Linked DNA regions of Thiorhodovibrio frisius. The protein of the gene in region 3 interacts with the protein of the main gene of each other region in a pairwise test. Links are inferred from orthologs where the notes say so. Each region holds a gene or a part of one and is shown on either strand. Other genes may lie near its edges.

Region 1 (6,311 bases), 530 kb from region 3 along the record:
CTGCCAGTTCCTGGGCATGCGCGGTGGTGGCCTCCAGCGCCTGCTCGGCGCGCTTGCGCTCGGTGATGTCGAGATCGGTGCCGCAGTACCCGCGCAGTTCGCCATCAGCGTCCAGCACCGGAATGCCATTGGTCTCGACCCAAATCCGCCGCCCATCGGCGGCCTGGACGGGGTTTTCCATACCCTCGAAGGCCTGGCGCTGGGCAAAGACCTTGAGCGCGGCCTCCTTAAATGCCTCGCGCTCCTCTGGCGGGTGCAAATCGTAAAAGTGCTTGTGCCCAACCAACTCGGTCGGGCTGTAACCAATCACCCGCTCGACACCGTCGCTCAGATAGGTGAAGAGGCCATTGGCATCCACCTCCCAGGCAACCAGCCTGCTATGCGCAGTAACCTGCTCGAAGCGCTGCTCGCTGCGCCGGCGCGCGTTTATGTCCTGCAGGGTGCCTAGCATCCAGAGTGCGCGCGAGGGTTGGCTAACCGACCACTGGGCGACCCGTCCGCGCACCGCTGTCCAAAGCCAGGAACCATCGCGATGGCGCAGGCGCATTTCGCAGCTGTAGAAGGGCGTCTTGCCGTGCAGATGCGCGTAGATCTTGCCACGCACCAACTCGCGGTCCTCGGGATGCACCATAGCGGCCCAGGTATCCATGGTCACGGGCCAGAGTTGCTCCATGGAGTAGCCCAATATCTCGGCCCAGCGTGCGTTAACGAACAAGTCGCCAGTTTCCGGTCGCCATTCCCAGGTACCGGCATGAGTGCCGTCGATAATGCCGGCCAGGCGCTCGCGCTCGCGCGCGAGCGCGTCCTCAACCTCTTTCAGGCGGGTTTGATCAAACAGATAGCCACGGACTTCCGTCACAGTGCCGTCCGCTGCACGCACCACCTGGCTGAAGTCATAAAACCAGCGATAACTCAAGCCGACCCAGTCGCGCACCTCAAGCCGATAGGATTGCTTGAAGTTCTGGTCACCGGCGGCCAGGTGGGCGGCAACCTCGTCACTGGTGCGCGTAACATCCTCGGGGTGAATGAGTTGGATAAAACGAAACTCGGGCGCGCAGAGTTCCTCCGGGGTATACCCAAGAATAGCCTCGGCATTACGCGACACCCGCCGAATGGGCCAGCCCGGCTCCAGACTCCAGACAACAGTGACCACCGGCCCGGCGGAGAACAGATCACGCTCGCCCCTTAACTCCCGCTCGACAAGAGCCAGACGCTCGGCATTCTCGACCCGCTCGGTAATGTCGAAGGCAATCTGCAGGCGTGCATAATGGCTGTCGGTCCAGGCAATCGCCTGATCGCGGCAGTCATAGCGCCGGCCATTGCGGGCGTTTTGCACTTCCCAGTGGCGCACACCGCCGGGCTGGCCGTTGCTATCAAACAGATGTTCGTGGCTGCAGTCGTCGCAACGTGCGTTACGTCCATGCAACGCTTGCCAACAGGTCTGCCCTTCGATATCGCCGAACAGGCCACGGCCATAGGCGTTGACGAACAGAATCTCGTCGCTGTCGAGATCGCTGACATAGACCAGGGCGTCGAGATTATCAAGCACCCTCAGCAAACGCCGTTCGCTGGCCACCAGAGCCTGCTCAGCGGTTTGGGCGCGGTCGGCGGTTAAACCATCGCAATGACCGGTTTTTTGGGGTTGCATAGAATTCTTGCGTTGCGGACGATCATAACGACTGATCGCACAACAAAGGCGATCACACCAACTGCCAATTAAGCGGTCTGCAAGGGTTTTGACCAGAATTCGTTATCGGGCAGACGGTCTCGCAACGCGCGAAACAGCCCGATCGCACTCTGGGCGCCTAGCTTGTATGGATCGAATTCGTCGTCGACAGAGAAGCAACGAACAATGCTGCGAATCTCAGCGGTCCAGGGCACATACGCCATGTCCCAGTCGGTAAAATCGCGCTGAGAAAGCTCCTCACAGGTAAGCAACACCGGACGGGAATGGCGATTATCGTGGACAATTCGGTGATAGGTTTCGTTAACGGCGTCACGCGAACCTTCCAGACATTGCAAAAAGTAAACCCCGTTAAAAAGCAGCATGCCGGTAATCCCAGCCTTGGCGTTCTTCTGGCGCGATACCTGAAGAATGTTAGTGATCGCATCCTTGTCAACACCGGATAATTCGCTGCAATAGATGAGTCGCGTAATGAACATGGCCAATCCTCGGGTTGTTTAACGCCAAGCCGGCGCGAGTCCGGCAAGACGATGCGCGGCCGGATTCAGTGTTTGGGAACTCAGAGAGTACAATAGTCGACAAAAATCATCAACATAAAGTCGAACGCAAAGGCATAGGTTGAGCTGGCGTCGCGCAAATTACCATGACCGAACGGCTGGGATTCGCGATAATGATCAGCACTTGACTCGCACCCGATCACTGCGAAGCTGATCGGAACCGCACCCACCGGCCCGCCTTGGCGCCGGATCTATCCATCTCATGAGGAGTTGTATGAACAACGACGACCTGAAAGATTACGTCATCAACCTGGCGGAACTGGTCGGCTTCGATCTCGAAGCCGGCACCTGGACGCAGGAACCGACCGAACTACAGCAGGTCAAGCCCGGATTGCCAATCGCCCTGTCGCGGCTATTTCTCGCCCTGCGCTGTGCCAACCCCTCCGATACCAGCGACTAACGCTCACTAGCCCGACCAGGCGACAGATGCAACCGCTGTTTCACACCAAGGCCAACCGCGCCCAGCTAAGACCCGCACCGGTGCTTGACCTGCGATTCTGAACATGGCATTCTTAGCAGTCTATTTGGCTACGTAGCTCAGTTGGTTAGAGCGCGGCACTCATAATGCCGATGTCGCTAGTTCGAATCTAGCCGTAGCCACCAACTCTCTCAAAATCAGCCGCTTTATAGCGGCTTTTTTGTGCGCCTTGTTCGACATCTAGCATTGGGGATCGGCATTTTTCTCTACGACTTTTAGATGTCGTGGTGTTGCTCGCTCAGGCACATCAGGCAAGGGAGCGGTGTCAGCCGTTGTTCAGCTTTCAGGAATGCGCAGAACCTGGCCGACGCGGATGCGGTCGCTCTCAAGCTGGTTGAGAGAGCGCAGTGATGGCAGGCTGACCTGATAATCGCGCGCAATATCGAGCAGGGTATCGCCGCGTTCGATGACATGACGGATGGAGCTGGCGCCCCTGTCATTTCTCATCGCAAACAGGGTTTGCGGCGGCGGATTGGCCTCGAAGTAGCGCTTGATTCCCACCAGAATGGCTTTCGCGACCTGGTTCTGAAAGGCTGGGTCGCGCAGGCGCTTTTCTTCCTCGGGATTGGAAATAAAGGCTGTTTCCACCAGCATGGACGGAATGTCCGGCGCTTTTAGCACAGCAAAGCCGGCGGACTGGATGCGACTCTGGTGCATTTTGCCCAGGTGTCCCAACTCGTCCAACACCGGCTTGGCCGCCAGCATGCTGTGCTCCATGGTCATGTTTTGGGTCATGTTCATCAGCACGCCAGCGACTTCTTCGTTGCTTTTCCCCAGGTCAATGCCGGCAAGAAGGTCAACCTCGTTCTCGCGTGCAGCCAGCCATTTGGCGGCCTCGCTGCTCGCGCCACGCTCAGACAGGGTAAAAACGGAAGAACCGCGTACGCTGCGATCGCGAAAGGCATCGGCATGAATTGACACGAACAAATCCGCGCGATGTTTGCGGGCGATGCGAATGCGCTCGCGCAGAATGACGAAGCGGTCGCTGTCGCGGATCATGGCCGCGCGCATCCCGGGCTCTTTATCGACCAAGCGGGCGAGAACGCGCGCAATGGCCAGGGTCACATCCTTCTCCCGAGTGCCGCGCGGGCCAACCGCCCCTGGGTCTTTGCCACCGTGACCAGCATCGATGGCAATCACCACATCGCGCGCCTTGAGCTTGACCGAGCGCTGTTGCACCGAGGGATGACCGGACAGGCCGCGCGAGGCCTCTGCCAACGCCTCCTGGCGGACTTCTTGCTCGGGTTTGGGTGTGAGGTCCACCACCAGACGATAACCATGACGCCCATCGGGTTGTAGACAGAAGCTTTTGACCCGCACCTTGCGCTTGAGGTCGAGCACGATTCTGGCGCTCTCCCCGGGGCGCTCGCCGCTGCGGATGCTTGTCAGCAGCGGATTGGTCGGATCAGGCTGGCGCAGCGGACCAGACAGGCTGACACCGGCTAAGTCGATGACCAGGCGGTCAGGTGAGTCGAGCGAGAAGATGTTGTGCTCAACCACCGGGCCCGAGGTATCGAGCACCAAGCGGGCCATTTCATTCTGGCTGGACAGACGCGCACCCTGGATCTCGACCCGAGCGGCGGCGCTTAAGCCCCATGACAGCAGACAGATGAGCAGAATGGTGATGAGTCGAATATTTTTCATAGTGCCCCCCGCAGGAAGCCTCGGACCCCAAGGTCGCAGGATTTTCGACGCTGGTGCCTCAAAGCATAGCAAGGGACGGCAAAATTGTCTATTTTTTCTGATGTTTGCCGGGGGTTTCTCTAAGTTGCTTAAAGTCTTGCGCGCGCAGCAGGTTTTGCGCGCCTAGGCATTGGCCGTCCCCAGTGCTCGCGCCGCCGCAGTTGCGACCTGCTGCCAGTCGCCACGACCGCAAAAACTCAGCGAACGGCCCGGCGGCTGCATCTCGATGCTGATGCTGAAATCGGGCGGCGGCAGCAGCCCGGCGCCGCGCTCGGGCCATTCGATCAATAATAGACCACCATCGCCGAGCAGCTCCTGCCAGCCGAGATAGTCAAGTTCCTCAGGATCGGCCAAACGATAGAGATCGAGGTGGAAGATGCGCTTGGAAGCAGGTTCGGCCCGGAATTCTTTGGGCTCGATCTCTTTGGGTTCAATCCCATGAGGCTTGATCTGATAGGGCTCGATCAGCGTATAGGTCGGGCTCCGCACCGCGCCCTGAACGCCATAAGCACGCAGCAGGCCGCGCACCAGTGTGGTTTTGCCGGCTCCGAGCTGGCCGTGCAGAAACACCAGTGCTCCTTTGGGTGCTGCCGAGATACTGCCCCGCCCTGTCTCTAGCCAGGGCGATAACAGCGGCGCCAGACTTTGCCCCACGCGCAGCATGCCTGGTTCATCGGGGATATAGAGCGCTGTCATCGCCCCTGCTCCCAACCCGCCAGACGGCACCACTGGCCGCGCAGGGCGGCGATGAGATCGGACGCCAGTAGACCACGTTCACCCTCGCGTGCGGCCCAGTCCGCTGCCGCTGCATGCAGGCAGACACCGGCACTGGCGGCCTGTTCAAGTGGGAGCCCCTGGGCGAGCAGCGCGCCAATGATGCCGGTCAGTGCATCGCCCATGCCGCCACTGGCCATACCGGGATTGCCCTGACTACAAAGCGCTGGCGCTTGTTGTGCGGCGCTGGCGATCAAGGTGCCCGCGCCTTTCAGCACCACAGCGCCACCATAGTGTTGCTGGAGTTCAGCAGCAGCCGCAAATCGGTCTTGTGCGATCTCGGCTGTTGTGCAGGCGAGCAGGCGCGCCGCCTCGCCTGGATGGGGTGTCAGTATCCAGTGATCTCGCCGTTGCGGCTGTTCGGCGAGCAGATTGAGCGCATCGGCATCCAGCACCAGCGGGCGCTGCCCGATGACCTCGGCTTGCAGCAAATACTCAAACAGCGCCCGGCCCCATGGAGCCCGCCCCAGCCCAGGCCCAAGCGCAACCAGACTTGCCCGCTCGAGCAGGGGCGCGAGCTGGTCGGGCGAGGACACTGCCGCAACCATCAACTCTGGGCGGGTCAGGTTGAGCAGCGCGGCATGGTCGGGGTGGGTTGCCAGGGTCACCAGCCCGGCGCCGGCACGCAGCGCGGCCTCGCCACACAGGCGCGCGGCACCGCTCATGCCAGGCGCACCGCCAACCACCAGCAGATGACCACAGCTGCCTTTGTACGCAGTGCGCGACCGGGGCGCGATGCGCGCCGCCTCCTTGGGCCAGTCGGTGCGGCGGGCGGCAGCCACTGTACTGGCATAGACCGCCGCCGGCACCTCAAGCGCGTCGAACTGGATACAACCGGTGCGGTCTGGCCCATCACCGGTAAACAGGCCCTGCTTCAAGCCGATGAAACTTAAGGTTGCAGTCGCGCGAATCGCCGCGCCAAGGATGCAGCCGGTGTCCGCGCTCAGTCCTGAGGGAATATCCACCGCCAGCACCGGCGCGCGACCTTGATTGACACGGTTGATCGCAGCAGCCATGTCGCCAGTCACCACACGCGTCAGCCCAGTGCCCAGCATGGCATCCACGATCAAATCGCTCGCCTCGGGCCATTCGGGCCAGGTCGAGACCTGGCCACCGGCATCGGCATAAGCGCTTG
Region 2 (6,247 bases), 530 kb from region 3 along the record:
TTTTCATAGTGCCCCCCGCAGGAAGCCTCGGACCCCAAGGTCGCAGGATTTTCGACGCTGGTGCCTCAAAGCATAGCAAGGGACGGCAAAATTGTCTATTTTTTCTGATGTTTGCCGGGGGTTTCTCTAAGTTGCTTAAAGTCTTGCGCGCGCAGCAGGTTTTGCGCGCCTAGGCATTGGCCGTCCCCAGTGCTCGCGCCGCCGCAGTTGCGACCTGCTGCCAGTCGCCACGACCGCAAAAACTCAGCGAACGGCCCGGCGGCTGCATCTCGATGCTGATGCTGAAATCGGGCGGCGGCAGCAGCCCGGCGCCGCGCTCGGGCCATTCGATCAATAATAGACCACCATCGCCGAGCAGCTCCTGCCAGCCGAGATAGTCAAGTTCCTCAGGATCGGCCAAACGATAGAGATCGAGGTGGAAGATGCGCTTGGAAGCAGGTTCGGCCCGGAATTCTTTGGGCTCGATCTCTTTGGGTTCAATCCCATGAGGCTTGATCTGATAGGGCTCGATCAGCGTATAGGTCGGGCTCCGCACCGCGCCCTGAACGCCATAAGCACGCAGCAGGCCGCGCACCAGTGTGGTTTTGCCGGCTCCGAGCTGGCCGTGCAGAAACACCAGTGCTCCTTTGGGTGCTGCCGAGATACTGCCCCGCCCTGTCTCTAGCCAGGGCGATAACAGCGGCGCCAGACTTTGCCCCACGCGCAGCATGCCTGGTTCATCGGGGATATAGAGCGCTGTCATCGCCCCTGCTCCCAACCCGCCAGACGGCACCACTGGCCGCGCAGGGCGGCGATGAGATCGGACGCCAGTAGACCACGTTCACCCTCGCGTGCGGCCCAGTCCGCTGCCGCTGCATGCAGGCAGACACCGGCACTGGCGGCCTGTTCAAGTGGGAGCCCCTGGGCGAGCAGCGCGCCAATGATGCCGGTCAGTGCATCGCCCATGCCGCCACTGGCCATACCGGGATTGCCCTGACTACAAAGCGCTGGCGCTTGTTGTGCGGCGCTGGCGATCAAGGTGCCCGCGCCTTTCAGCACCACAGCGCCACCATAGTGTTGCTGGAGTTCAGCAGCAGCCGCAAATCGGTCTTGTGCGATCTCGGCTGTTGTGCAGGCGAGCAGGCGCGCCGCCTCGCCTGGATGGGGTGTCAGTATCCAGTGATCTCGCCGTTGCGGCTGTTCGGCGAGCAGATTGAGCGCATCGGCATCCAGCACCAGCGGGCGCTGCCCGATGACCTCGGCTTGCAGCAAATACTCAAACAGCGCCCGGCCCCATGGAGCCCGCCCCAGCCCAGGCCCAAGCGCAACCAGACTTGCCCGCTCGAGCAGGGGCGCGAGCTGGTCGGGCGAGGACACTGCCGCAACCATCAACTCTGGGCGGGTCAGGTTGAGCAGCGCGGCATGGTCGGGGTGGGTTGCCAGGGTCACCAGCCCGGCGCCGGCACGCAGCGCGGCCTCGCCACACAGGCGCGCGGCACCGCTCATGCCAGGCGCACCGCCAACCACCAGCAGATGACCACAGCTGCCTTTGTACGCAGTGCGCGACCGGGGCGCGATGCGCGCCGCCTCCTTGGGCCAGTCGGTGCGGCGGGCGGCAGCCACTGTACTGGCATAGACCGCCGCCGGCACCTCAAGCGCGTCGAACTGGATACAACCGGTGCGGTCTGGCCCATCACCGGTAAACAGGCCCTGCTTCAAGCCGATGAAACTTAAGGTTGCAGTCGCGCGAATCGCCGCGCCAAGGATGCAGCCGGTGTCCGCGCTCAGTCCTGAGGGAATATCCACCGCCAGCACCGGCGCGCGACCTTGATTGACACGGTTGATCGCAGCAGCCATGTCGCCAGTCACCACACGCGTCAGCCCAGTGCCCAGCATGGCATCCACGATCAAATCGCTCGCCTCGGGCCATTCGGGCCAGGTCGAGACCTGGCCACCGGCATCGGCATAAGCGCTTGCCGCCGCTGCCGCTGCGCCGCTCAGGCGTTGGTGATCGCCAAGCCGCACCAAGCGCACCTGGCGCCCGGCGCTCCGAGCCAGCCTCGCCAGCACATAGCCGTCGCCACCGTTGTTGCCGGGGCCGGCCAGGACGGTGAGGCGCCCGGCTTGCGGCCAGTCGCGTTCGATGAGTCGCCACAACGCCGCACCGGCGCGCTCCATCAGGGTTTCGCCCGGGATGCCAAAACGCTCAATGGCACAGGCATCGAGCATGCGCACCTGTTCGGCCCGGTAGAGGGCGTAGGGCAGTTGTTCAGTGCTCGGCATCAAACGCGGCATTGGCTTGCCTTGATCAGTGTTTGGGCTCCAGTCCAGACGAATGTCTGACCGCCATCAGCGCATTTCCCGACTGGAGGGCACAAGCCCAGTCTTACGCGCGCTTGCACTGACAGGCCAAACCCACGAGCACGTCTTGCAACAAGCTGACGCGACCTTCCAAGACAGCGGTAGCCATCGATTCACCTCCTGACTGGTCACAACCGGATCGATCTCAGTATGATCCCAACAACAAGGGTTGCAAAGCCCAAACACTCGCACCTTGAGCACGCAGACCTTGACACCCACCACCCTCGCCGCCCACATCAAAACCTGGGGCCGAGAACTCGGCTTTCAGCAAGTTGGCATCGCCGGCTGCGAGCTGAGCGGCCCCGAAAGCTATTTGCACGACTGGCTCGCGCGCGGCTGGCATGGCGAGATGGACTACATGGCCCGTCACGGCAGCAAACGCAGCCGCCCGGCTGAACTGCTACCGGGCACAAAAAGAGTGATCTGCGCGCGCATGGACTACATGCCAGAGGCGCTGGAGGACACCAGGGCCGCTTGCGATCATCCCATCGAGGCCTTTATTTCCCGCTACGCACTCGGGCGTGATTACCACAAGCTGCTGCGCGCGCGGCTGAAACAGCTCGCCCTGCGCATCGAGGCTGAAAGCGGCCCCTTCCAGTGGCGCCCGCTGGTCGACTCGGCACCCGTAATGGAAAAGCCGCTGGCACAAGCCGCTGGCCTGGGCTGGATTGGCAAGCACACCAATTTAATCAACCCAGGCGCCGGTTCCTGGTTCTTTCTCGGCGAGCTTTATGTCGATCTGCTGCTGCCCATTGACGAACCCCTGCCCAGTCATTGCGGACGCTGCCGAGCCTGCATGGATATCTGCCCCACAGGTGCCATTGTCAAACCTTATGAATTGGACGCGCGCCTGTGCATCTCTTATCTGACTATCGAACTGGCCGGTGCGATCCCCGCGCCGCTGCGCCCGCTGCTGGGCAACCGCATCTATGGCTGTGACGACTGCCAACTCGTCTGCCCCTGGAACCGCTTTGCGCATGTCACGAAAGAAGCCGATTTCTGTCCCCGTCATGGTCTGGATGGCGCCAGCCTGATTGCACTCTTTAGCTGGGATGAAGCGGAATTTCTCAAGCGCACCGAGGGCAGCGCCATCCGTCGCATCGGTCATCAGCGCTGGCTGCGTAACATCGCCGTGGCGCTTGGCAACGCCGCGCCCTCCCCTGTCGCACGCCAAGCGCTGGAAGCTCGCAGCGACCACCCGAGCGATCTAATCCGCGAGCATGTCCATTGGGCGCTAGCGCGACAATGCCAGCGGCGCGAGAATGACGACCTCTCTGAGAAAGCACCCGGCACCCCATCTTCTCAACAGGAGCCCCGCGCATGATCAATCTGCTTAGTCTCTCGCGCGCCGCGCGTTTAGCCGGCGTTAGCCGCGGCACTCTACAGGCACGCATTCGCCAGGGCGAAATCGAGACCTTCGAGGGTGAGGTGCGGGTACAGGATTTGCTGCGCGTATACCCCAACGTCAGCCTGGAACACACCGGCCTGCTCGATCAGGTGCAGCAAATCCGGGACAACGCGGTGCCGCGCGACAATGATCAGGACCATCAATTACCCAGCCCCGAGGTGCTGCTCTCGCGCCTGCGTGCGCTGAGCGACGCACTCTCCGCGCAGGTCAGCCGCGCCGATGGGCTACAGCAGTTGATTGCGGATTTGCGCAGCCAGTTGACCCACGCCATCCCCGAGCGCGACACGCGCGAACGTCTGCTCGGCTGGCTGGATGCACAATGCGCAGCCCTCGCCGAAGCGCCCGAGTCCGAGGCACGCCGACAGCTGTTTGCGAAAGACAACTTCCTGCGCCTGATGGCGGCAAGCGTCAAGGTGATCCCGAGTGGGCATGAATTCTTTGTCGAGGGCTCGGAGTCGATTCTCGACGCTGCCGTGCGCGCGGGGCTGCGCATGAACTACGGCTGCGCCAACGGCAACTGCGGCTCTTGCAAGGCGCGGGTGGTGTCAGGTGAGGTGTGGAAGCTGCGCAATCACGACTATGTACTCAGTGCCCGCGAGCAACAGTTGGGTTACTTGCTCGCCTGCTGCCACACGGCGGTCACCGACCTGGTGCTGGAGGCCGCCGAGGCGCATTCGAGCGCGGATTTACCCCACCAGGAGATTCGCGCCCAAATCCGCAAAGTCGAGCACCAGAACGCCGATCTCATGCTATTGCAGGTGCAGGCGCCACGCACCCAGACCCTGCGGTTCATGGCCGGGCAGTCCGCGCGACTACAACTGGAGGACAGCACCAAAACTGAACTGCCCATCGCCAGTTGCCCCTGCAATGGCCGCACTCTGCACTTTTACATTCGGCGCGGACGCGATGCCTTCAGCGATGCCGTCTTCAGTCGCACACTCAGCCGCGCACCCGTGCTGGTCAGCGGCCCTCAGGGCGATTTCGTGCTGCGCGAGGCTGATCCGGGCCCGGCGGTCTTCATCGCCTTCGGCGATGGCATCGCACCAATCAAAAGCCTGATCGAACATGCCGTGTCCATCGACACCGCCGCCAGCCTGCATCTGTACTGGTCAACTTCTGGCACCGAGGGTTTTTATCTCGAAGGCTGGTGCCGCGCGCTCAAGGATGCGCTCGACCACTTCGCCTTCACCCCATTAGTCAATGCCACTGCCGAGGACCTGCTTGCCCTGCTCCGCGCCGATCTTCCAGAGCCAAACACCGCCAGCTATTACCTAGCCGGATCAGCCGAAGAACTGGCGCCCCTAGCCGACAGACTCAGCAACCTGGGCATCGCGGATGAGTCTGTGGCAAGCCTGTCGGTTTAGATGCCTAAGGCTCATGCTCCCGACCGCCCCGGAGCATGAAGCGGCCGCTTCACGGCAAGATGTTCAAACTCTCATCTGATTGTCCACAAGACTGCGGACTTGCCAGGTCGGCTGCGGCAGATCTGCGGCTTTGGTGCCGCCTGCGGCTGGAATCACCGGGGCGCCACCTGCAAGACCGGTGCCAACCAGTACCGCGTCCAGGCCCGCATCCAGGCCACCGCGAATGTCGGTGCCGAGTTGATCGCCAATCATCACCGGCCGCTGAACGCCGAGCTGCTGCCTGGCTTGGTCGAAAATTGGCCGACAGGGTTTGCCGAGGCGCTCGAAGGCGATGGGCTGGTCGGGATGATGGGCGTTGAGCACGGTCTCAAGCATCACGGCCATGGCGCCAGCGGTCAGGCTGAAGGCACCGGGCGCGCAGGGGAAGATGAGGTCGGGATTGCACAACAAGAGATGGATGGACTCACCACCAGCCTGACGGCGCATGATCAGATTGAGCGCACGATTGAAGTCCTCGGGCCAACGCACGCCGTTTTGGTCGGCAATGACCACCACCTCGGCGTCCTGGTCGTCCTCAATCAGCCGCCCACCGGCGCGAGTCACATAACCTTGGGCGCTTGGCGGGCCGAGCAGCAGGCAGGAGGCGCCTTGCAGACCATGGCGGGCAAAATAGGGCTGGAGCAGCATGCCGGAGGTCAGCAGATGCTGAGCGTCGAGCGCCAGCCCCTTGGCGGTGAAGTCGGCCGCGAGCTGTTGCGGCAGACGACTGGCGGCATTGGTGACAATCAGCCAGGGCTTGCCAGCGGCATCAAGGCGGGCGAGAAAGTCCGCCGCGCCAGGTAGCGGGCCGGTATCGTCGAGCAGCACCCCATAGGCATCAAGCAGAAAGCCGTCGTAGCGCTCGATGAGTTGGGACGGGGTAATGAGTGGCGCCGTCAATCTGGCTTCGGGGTCCGAATGGCTTGGGGGCATTGGCGCGGCTCTTGGGGATTTCCGGCGGGCGGCCGGATTTCACTTCCATTGCGATGGGGCGAATACAGTTGCCCCTGCCTACCGGAGTGCATTGCGCCAGCGCGCGGCTTTAAGCTGCAAGGAGCCGAGCAGGCGCTCAAGCGGTTTCTTCTTAACCTGATAG
Region 3 (6,170 bases):
TGTGGTCCCGCTTCAGGTCCTCTACAGCGCCGAGCACGGCGGGAAAGAGCTTGAGCCCGACCCGCAGGCGCTGCTCTTCCTCCGGCCACAGGCCGCCCGCCAACGCCGCTGCCTGGGCTAGCGCGACACCCACCAGCACCAGACACAAAAAGGCAACAGGCAGACGCCGCCGCGCGGAGATGCGCGGACTGCCAGGACTGGAGCCTGACTCGGGCGGGATCACGCGATCAGAACGCGTACCCAAGCTCGAGCCACCAGCGCCGGTCGGGACGGGGGTAATCGTCAGCGTAGATCCAGTCGACACCGCCAGCGCTCGCCTCCTGATCGGGGTAGCGCACATTGGCATTGGCGAGATTCTTGACCCCGAGACGTGCGAAGGGACCCGAGCCGGGTTTGGCATAACTGAGCGTCAGGTCCAGCGTGGTATAGGCCTCGAGCGGGTCGCGGTCATCGTCCTCGCGGCGCTCAGTTTCGCCAACATAGGCCAGCTGCGCGGCCAGAGTCCAGGCCGGCGCCGGGCGCCAGATCAGCGCCAGATTCGCCAGCAGGTTGGTGCCGCCGGGCAGCGAGCGGCCGCTGCTTTCATCTCGGGTTTGGACATAGGACAGGTTGCCATCGAGCTTAAGATCGCGGCGCAGGCGCTGCTGATACTCAAACTCCACACCTTGCAGTCGGGCATCAGCGACATTGGCATAGGCACTCTCGGGGCTGTAGAAGACGATCGGGTCGGTCAACTCGGAGTGAAACACAATCACCCGCCCTTCCCAGGTCGGCTTTTTCAGGATGTAGCCCAGTTCGTAGGTCGCAATCTCGCCAAAGCCGATGTCATCGGTGGCGGAGTATTCCTGCTCGTAGAAGGTCGGCGGGCGAAAGGCGCGCGCATACTGCGCCTTGATGATGTTCTCGGCATCGATGCGCCAAACTGCCGCCAGCCGCGGGCTGAGATGCGAGCCGACATCGCTGTAGTCATCAAAACGCAGCGCGCCGGTCAGGGTCAGCCGCTCGTTGAGGCGGAATTCATCCTGCACGATCGCGCTCAGGATGCGCCGGTTGCGCTGGTCATCCAGCCAGGGGAAGTCGATTTCAAACGCCGCTGGCCAGTCCCAGGTGGCCTCGTCCACCTCCACATGACTGGCTTCCAGACCAAAGAGGACCTGATGGCGATCATTCGGGTTCCAGTGCGTATCAGCGGCGATTAAATAGCGGGTTTCCTGATAATCCTGGCTCATGACTACCGACTCGTCGTCGAAGAAATAGCCGGTGGGAAACACAAACAGATCATCGCGGTCGCGCTCGTAGCGAAGTACCTCGAACCGTAGCCGGCTGCGCCAGCGCGCATTGAAGGTCAGATCGGTGCCAAGCTGCAAGGATTGGTAACGCTGTCGCGAGGCCAGCCGGTCATCATCCGGCGGCAAAAAGTGATTGATGCCGAAATAGTCGCCGTAGTCGTCATCGAGCAGCTTGATTGAGCCAAAGAAAGCGCCCCAGCGGATGTCGGCAAAGAGTCCGCGATAGCGATGCGACTCATTCGAGAGGCCCGGGGCATTGGAGATCTCGGGCATGCCGAGGTTGAAGGCCGCATCGGTGGCGACATCAACCCCGCCGTCGCCATCCAACCCGTAAGCATTGACCGACAACGCCAGATCGCGTTCGGGGTCGGCCCAGTGCCACATCAGGCCGCCACCGTAATCGCCGTCCTCCATCGCCGAGGCCGAGACTTCGCGGTCGCCCGTGCGCGTGATGACATCGATCACGCCAGCAAAGGCATACTCCCCATGCACCGAGGCGCCGGGGCCGCGAATCACCTCGATGCGCTCGACCTGCTCGATGGGAATGTTGAGCACCGGGTTGGCGGTGGCATAGAGGGTGGCGTTCATCGACACGCCATCGAGCAGGATCTTGAGATTGCCCGAGGCGTAGCCGTAGCCGATGCCGCGGCTCAGAATCTGGCGCTCGCCGGTCATCTCGATGGCCTGGCTGATGCCAGGCACCAGCGCCAGTGCCTCGCTGACCGAGCGCACGCCGCGCGCGCGCAGATCATCGCCGGTTAAAATCGTCGCCATGCCTGGCACATAATCGGCATTCATGCCGCTTTTGGTAGCAAGCTGCGTCTGCTGGTCGATGATGGAGAGCAGGTCATTGAGCGATTCGGTGTCCGCGACTTCCCCAGCCCGTTCGCTGGCGAAACCCGCCGCGCTGAGCAGAGATGTCAGCAAGACAGTTGCCGTCAGGGACTGGCGCGTCCAGGCGCCAAGAGACGAAAATTGCGCGCAGCTGATCAAGACGCCTCCAAAATAAGGTTGAGCTGCAGACATTGCCATTGGTCTCGGCTTAAGCCGCAGCCGCTAACCGCTGGCGCACAGCCTCATAGAGACAAATCCCGGCGCTGACCGAGACATTCAGGCTCTCGACCTGACCGCGCATCGGCAGGGCCGCGAGCTGGTCGCAGTGCTCGCGCGTCAGCCTTCGCATGCCTTTACCCTCGCTGCCGAGCACCAGTGCGAGCGGGCCCTTTAAATCGAGCTCGAACAGACTGTGCGATGCCTCGCCAGCCAACCCAAGAACCCAGAACCCGCGCTCCTGGAGCTGGGTCAAGGTGCGGGACAGATTGGTCACCTGCACGAAAGGCACACTGGCCGCGGCACCGCTGGCCACCTTGACCGCCGTGGCATTCAGCCCCACGGCGCGATCGCGCGGGGCAATGACCGCGAGTGCGCCGGCACCGTCGGCACAGCGCAGGCAGGCGCCCAGATTATGCGGGTCGGTGACGCCGTCGAGCACCAGCAGCAGCGGGTCGCGCGGGCCGGCCGCAAGTAACTGGTCCAGATCGGCCTCGGTGCGAGCGGCGGGCGCATCGGTCCAGGCCAGCGCACCCTGATGATTACCGCCACGGGCGGCATCATCGAGCGCATCCCGGGCCTGCTGGCGCACGGGCACACCATCGGCGCGCGCCTGCTCGACCAGTTCATTCAGACGACGATCGCGCCGGGCGCGGTCAAGCCACAGCTCGCGCACCCCGCCCTGGCTCAGGGCCGCGCGCACGGCATTGATGCCAATCACGACCGCGGCACCTGCGCTTCTCACCAGTCCATCCGCGTTACTGACGCAGGCTTTACTCGCGCCATCCGCTTTGCCCCTGCCACCCGCCTTGGCGTTCCCATTCCCCTTGGCCATGGTGATTCGCTCTGCTCTCCCTTGCTCTGCGCTAGTCCGCTGCGACCACGGTTCAGCTAGCGGCGCGTTTACGGCTGCCGCGACGGCGGGAGCGCTTGGCGCCCTCGGACTTCTTGTCCGCGGGTGCCAGCACGAAGTCGATCTTGCGCTCATCGAGATTGACTGCCGCCACCTGCACCCGCAGCCGGTCGCCGAGCCGATAGACTTGGCCCGTGCGTGCGCCATTGAGTCGGTGGCCGATGGGGTCGAAGTGGTAGAAGTCGTTATCCAGCGCAGTAATGTGCACCAGGCCATCGACATAAACATCGTCGAGCTCGACGAACAGGCCAAAGCCCTGGACGCTTACAATGGTGCCGTCGAACTGCTCGCCGAGCTTGTCGCGCATGTACTCGCATTTCAGCCAGTCGGCGGCATCGCGGGTGGCCTCGTCGGCGCGCCGCTCGGTGCCCGAGCAGTGCTCAGCAATCTGTTGTAACTCGGGCTTGGAGTAGTCCAAATCCGCCACGCTGCCACCCGCCAGAATATGCTTGATGATGCGGTGCACAATCAGGTCCGGATAGCGGCGAATGGGCGAGGTGAAATGGGTATAGCCCTCGTACGCCAGGCCAAAGTGACCAACATTGTCCGAGCTGTACATGGCCTGCTGCATGGAGCGCAGCAGTACGGTTTGGATCAAATGAAAATCCGCCCGTTCGCGCACTAAATCCAACAAGGTGCCATAGTCCTTGGCGGTGGGTTTGTCGCCACCGGGCAGGTTCAGGCCCAATTCGGCGAGGAACTCGCGCAGGTCGGAGAGCTTCTCCGCCTTGGGCTGCTCGTGAATACGGAACAGCGCCGGCATCTTCTTGCGCTCGAACAGGCGCGCGGAGGCGACATTGGCCGCGAGCATGCATTCCTCGATAATGCGATGCGCGTCATTGCGAGTGCGCGGTTCGATGCCCTCAAGCCGGCCCTGCTCGTTGAAGACGAACTGGGTCTCGACCGTGTCGAAATCGATGGCACCGCGCTCGCCACGCGCCTCGAGCAGCGACTGAAACAGCTGATGCAGCTCATGCAGATGGGGCAGCAGCTGCGCATATTGATCGCATAGTTTGGCGTCGCCCTCGAGCATGGCGGCGACCTGCTCATAGGTCAACCGCGCCGCCGAGCGCATCACCGCCTCGAAAAAGCGCGAACGGGTCACCTTGCCATCGCGGTTCACATAGAGCTCGCAGGCCATGCACAGCCGATCAACCTGGGGATTAAGCGAACAGAGCCCGTTGGAGAGCACCTCCGGCAGCATGGGAATCACGCGATCAGGGAAATAGACCGAATTACCGCGCGCACGGCCTTCCTGGTCCAGCGCATCCCCGGGGCTCACATAGGCAGAGACATCGGCAATGCACACCAAAAGCCGCCAACCCTTGGGCTTGCGCTCGGCATAAACGGCGTCGTCAAAATCGCGCGCATCGGCGCCATCGATAGTCACCAGCGGCAAATCGCGCAGATCCAGACGCCCAGCCTTGGCCGCTTCCGGCACCTCTTCGCTTAAGCCAGAGATCTGTTGCAGCACCGCCTCGGGCCAGTCGACAGGGAGATCGTGGGCGCGAATGGCAATGTCGGTCTCCATGCCGGCGGCCATGTGATCGCCGAGCACCTCCAGCACCCGCCCGAGCGGCTGGGTGCGCTTGGTGGGCTGATCAGTGATCTCGGCCACCACGATCTGGCCCTTGGTGGCTGCTCCCGCCCGATCGCTGGGGATAATAATGTCGTGGGGGATACGCTTGTTATCCGGCACCACGAAGCCAACGCCGCTTTCGGCATAAAAGCGTCCCACCACCGACTGAGTATTGCGCTCAAGAATCTCCACCACCGCACCCTCGAGCCGCCCGCGCCGGTCGCGCCCGGTGACCCGCGCAACAATGCGATCACCATGGAAGAGCGCGCGCATTTCCTTCGGATACAGATAAAGATCATCCCCGCCCTCATCGGGCTTGAGGAAGCCAAAGCCATCGGGATGGCCAATCACCCGCCCGGCGATCAGATCCTTCTTATTGACCAGGCAGAAGGCATCGCGGCGGTTGCGCACCAGTTGCCCATCGCGCACCATCGCACCCAGACGCCGCTCGAGTGCCAGCTGCTCCTCGGGGTCGGACAGACTAAGCGCCTTGGCCACGCCCGCGGCGTCCATCGGCACCCCGCGCTCGGTCAGGGTCTCGAGAATGAACTCACGACTGGGAATGGGGTTATCGTACTTCCTCGCCTCGCGCTCGCGGTGTGGGTCAAGCACTTTGGCGGACTGGGAGTTTTTGCGTCTGGCCACGATGGAAGATAATTCCGGCTGAGAAAAACGGCTAGTCTAACGTACCCGAAGCCGCCGGGTGTGCTGACAAGCGATTTTTAATATCAAAGCGGCCAGTCAGATATCGAGTCACACTGGCGTTTTCGGTTTTGGGCCGCATCCATGTCGTTTGGGTATCAAGTCACCGGGCAACGCGCGAGTTGACAGACGCCGGCAGCCCGGCTAATCTTCCCGGCTCTGCACAAGCCGTTCTGGCTGGCACCGCTCCCCCTGCCGAGGTGGCGGAATTGGTAGACGCGCATGGTTCAGGTCCATGTGGGCGAAAGCTCGTGGAGGTTCAAGTCCTCTCCTCGGCACCATCTTCCGATCAATTCTAAAGCCGTTCTGGACCAGCCTTGATCCGGCCGTTCTGGTATGGGTACCCTCTTGCGCATCGGGCTTTTCTCTCAGGCCGCCATTGCTGCCGGCCCCGCCATTCTCCAACCGCCAACAAGCGGGCGATTCAGACTTGGCGATGCCCACCACAAGGACACCCGGCACACCAAGAATTTTTCCACTGCATGGTCCGCATCCTGCCAGCAAAAGGTCGCCTTGGATACCATCATTCTTTGGTTGACATGCAGGACCGATGGACATCAGCTTCCACAAACCCAGGCTAGCCACCAATCGCCGCATCCATGAAAGCCACCCCGTTGTTTTTGAAAAAAGACCAGGA

Evidence for each region.
Region 1: the proteins of rlmB (region 3) and tsaE interact in binary tests that used the Escherichia coli proteins (3 or more experiments, as listed by UniProt). The link is inferred for Thiorhodovibrio frisius from one-to-one orthologs.
Region 2: the proteins of rlmB (region 3) and Thiofri_RS06060 interact in binary tests that used the Escherichia coli proteins (3 or more experiments, as listed by UniProt). The link is inferred for Thiorhodovibrio frisius from one-to-one orthologs.

The regions. Positions count from the first base shown.
Region 1 is NZ_CP121471.1:1,267,724-1,274,034, reverse strand. What follows is about bases 3,313-6,311. They hold tsaE (tRNA (adenosine(37)-N6)-threonylcarbamoyltransferase complex ATPase subunit type 1 TsaE), read right to left. Parts: upstream 5,099-6,311; coding sequence 4,526-5,098; downstream 3,313-4,525. Other genes in these bases: Thiofri_RS06060 (NAD(P)H-hydrate dehydratase), read right to left, coding at 5,095-6,311; Thiofri_RS06070 (N-acetylmuramoyl-L-alanine amidase), read right to left, coding at 3,313-4,363. Also shown: Thiofri_RS06090 (PAS domain S-box protein), read right to left, coding at 1-1,648; Thiofri_RS06085 (BLUF domain-containing protein), read right to left, coding at 1,717-2,163; Thiofri_RS06080 (hypothetical protein), read left to right, coding at 2,456-2,641; more of Thiofri_RS06070, read right to left, coding at 2,996-3,312. UniProt on the Escherichia coli protein: Required for the formation of a threonylcarbamoyl group on adenosine at position 37 (t(6)A37) in tRNAs that read codons beginning with adenine.
Region 2 is NZ_CP121471.1:1,263,432-1,269,678, reverse strand. The notes cover bases 1-2,935. They hold Thiofri_RS06060 (NAD(P)H-hydrate dehydratase), read right to left. Parts: upstream 2,263-2,935; coding sequence 739-2,262; downstream 1-738. Other genes in these bases: queG (tRNA epoxyqueuosine(34) reductase QueG), read left to right, coding at 2,549-2,935; tsaE (tRNA (adenosine(37)-N6)-threonylcarbamoyltransferase complex ATPase subunit type 1 TsaE), read right to left, coding at 170-742; Thiofri_RS06070 (N-acetylmuramoyl-L-alanine amidase), read right to left, coding at 1-7. In the rest of the region: more of queG, read left to right, coding at 2,936-3,664; Thiofri_RS06050 (2Fe-2S iron-sulfur cluster-binding protein), read left to right, coding at 3,661-5,112; Thiofri_RS06045 (HAD-IIA family hydrolase), read right to left, coding at 5,176-6,084; protease SohB, read right to left, coding at 6,163-6,247. UniProt on the Escherichia coli protein: Bifunctional enzyme that catalyzes the epimerization of the S- and R-forms of NAD(P)HX and the dehydration of the S-form of NAD(P)HX at the expense of ADP, which is converted to AMP.
Region 3 is NZ_CP121471.1:736,077-742,246, reverse strand. The notes cover bases 1,254-4,111. They hold rlmB (23S rRNA (guanosine(2251)-2'-O)-methyltransferase RlmB), read right to left. Parts: upstream 3,175-4,111; coding sequence 2,332-3,174; downstream 1,254-2,331. Other genes in these bases: rnr (ribonuclease R), read right to left, coding at 3,227-4,111; Thiofri_RS03740 (TonB-dependent receptor plug domain-containing protein), read right to left, coding at 1,254-2,315. In the rest of the region: Thiofri_RS03745 (YfiR/HmsC family protein), read right to left, coding at 1-244; more of Thiofri_RS03740, read right to left, coding at 228-1,253; more of rnr, read right to left, coding at 4,112-5,476; Thiofri_RS03720 (class I SAM-dependent rRNA methyltransferase), read left to right, coding at 6,133-6,170. UniProt on the Escherichia coli protein: Specifically methylates the ribose of guanosine 2251 in 23S rRNA.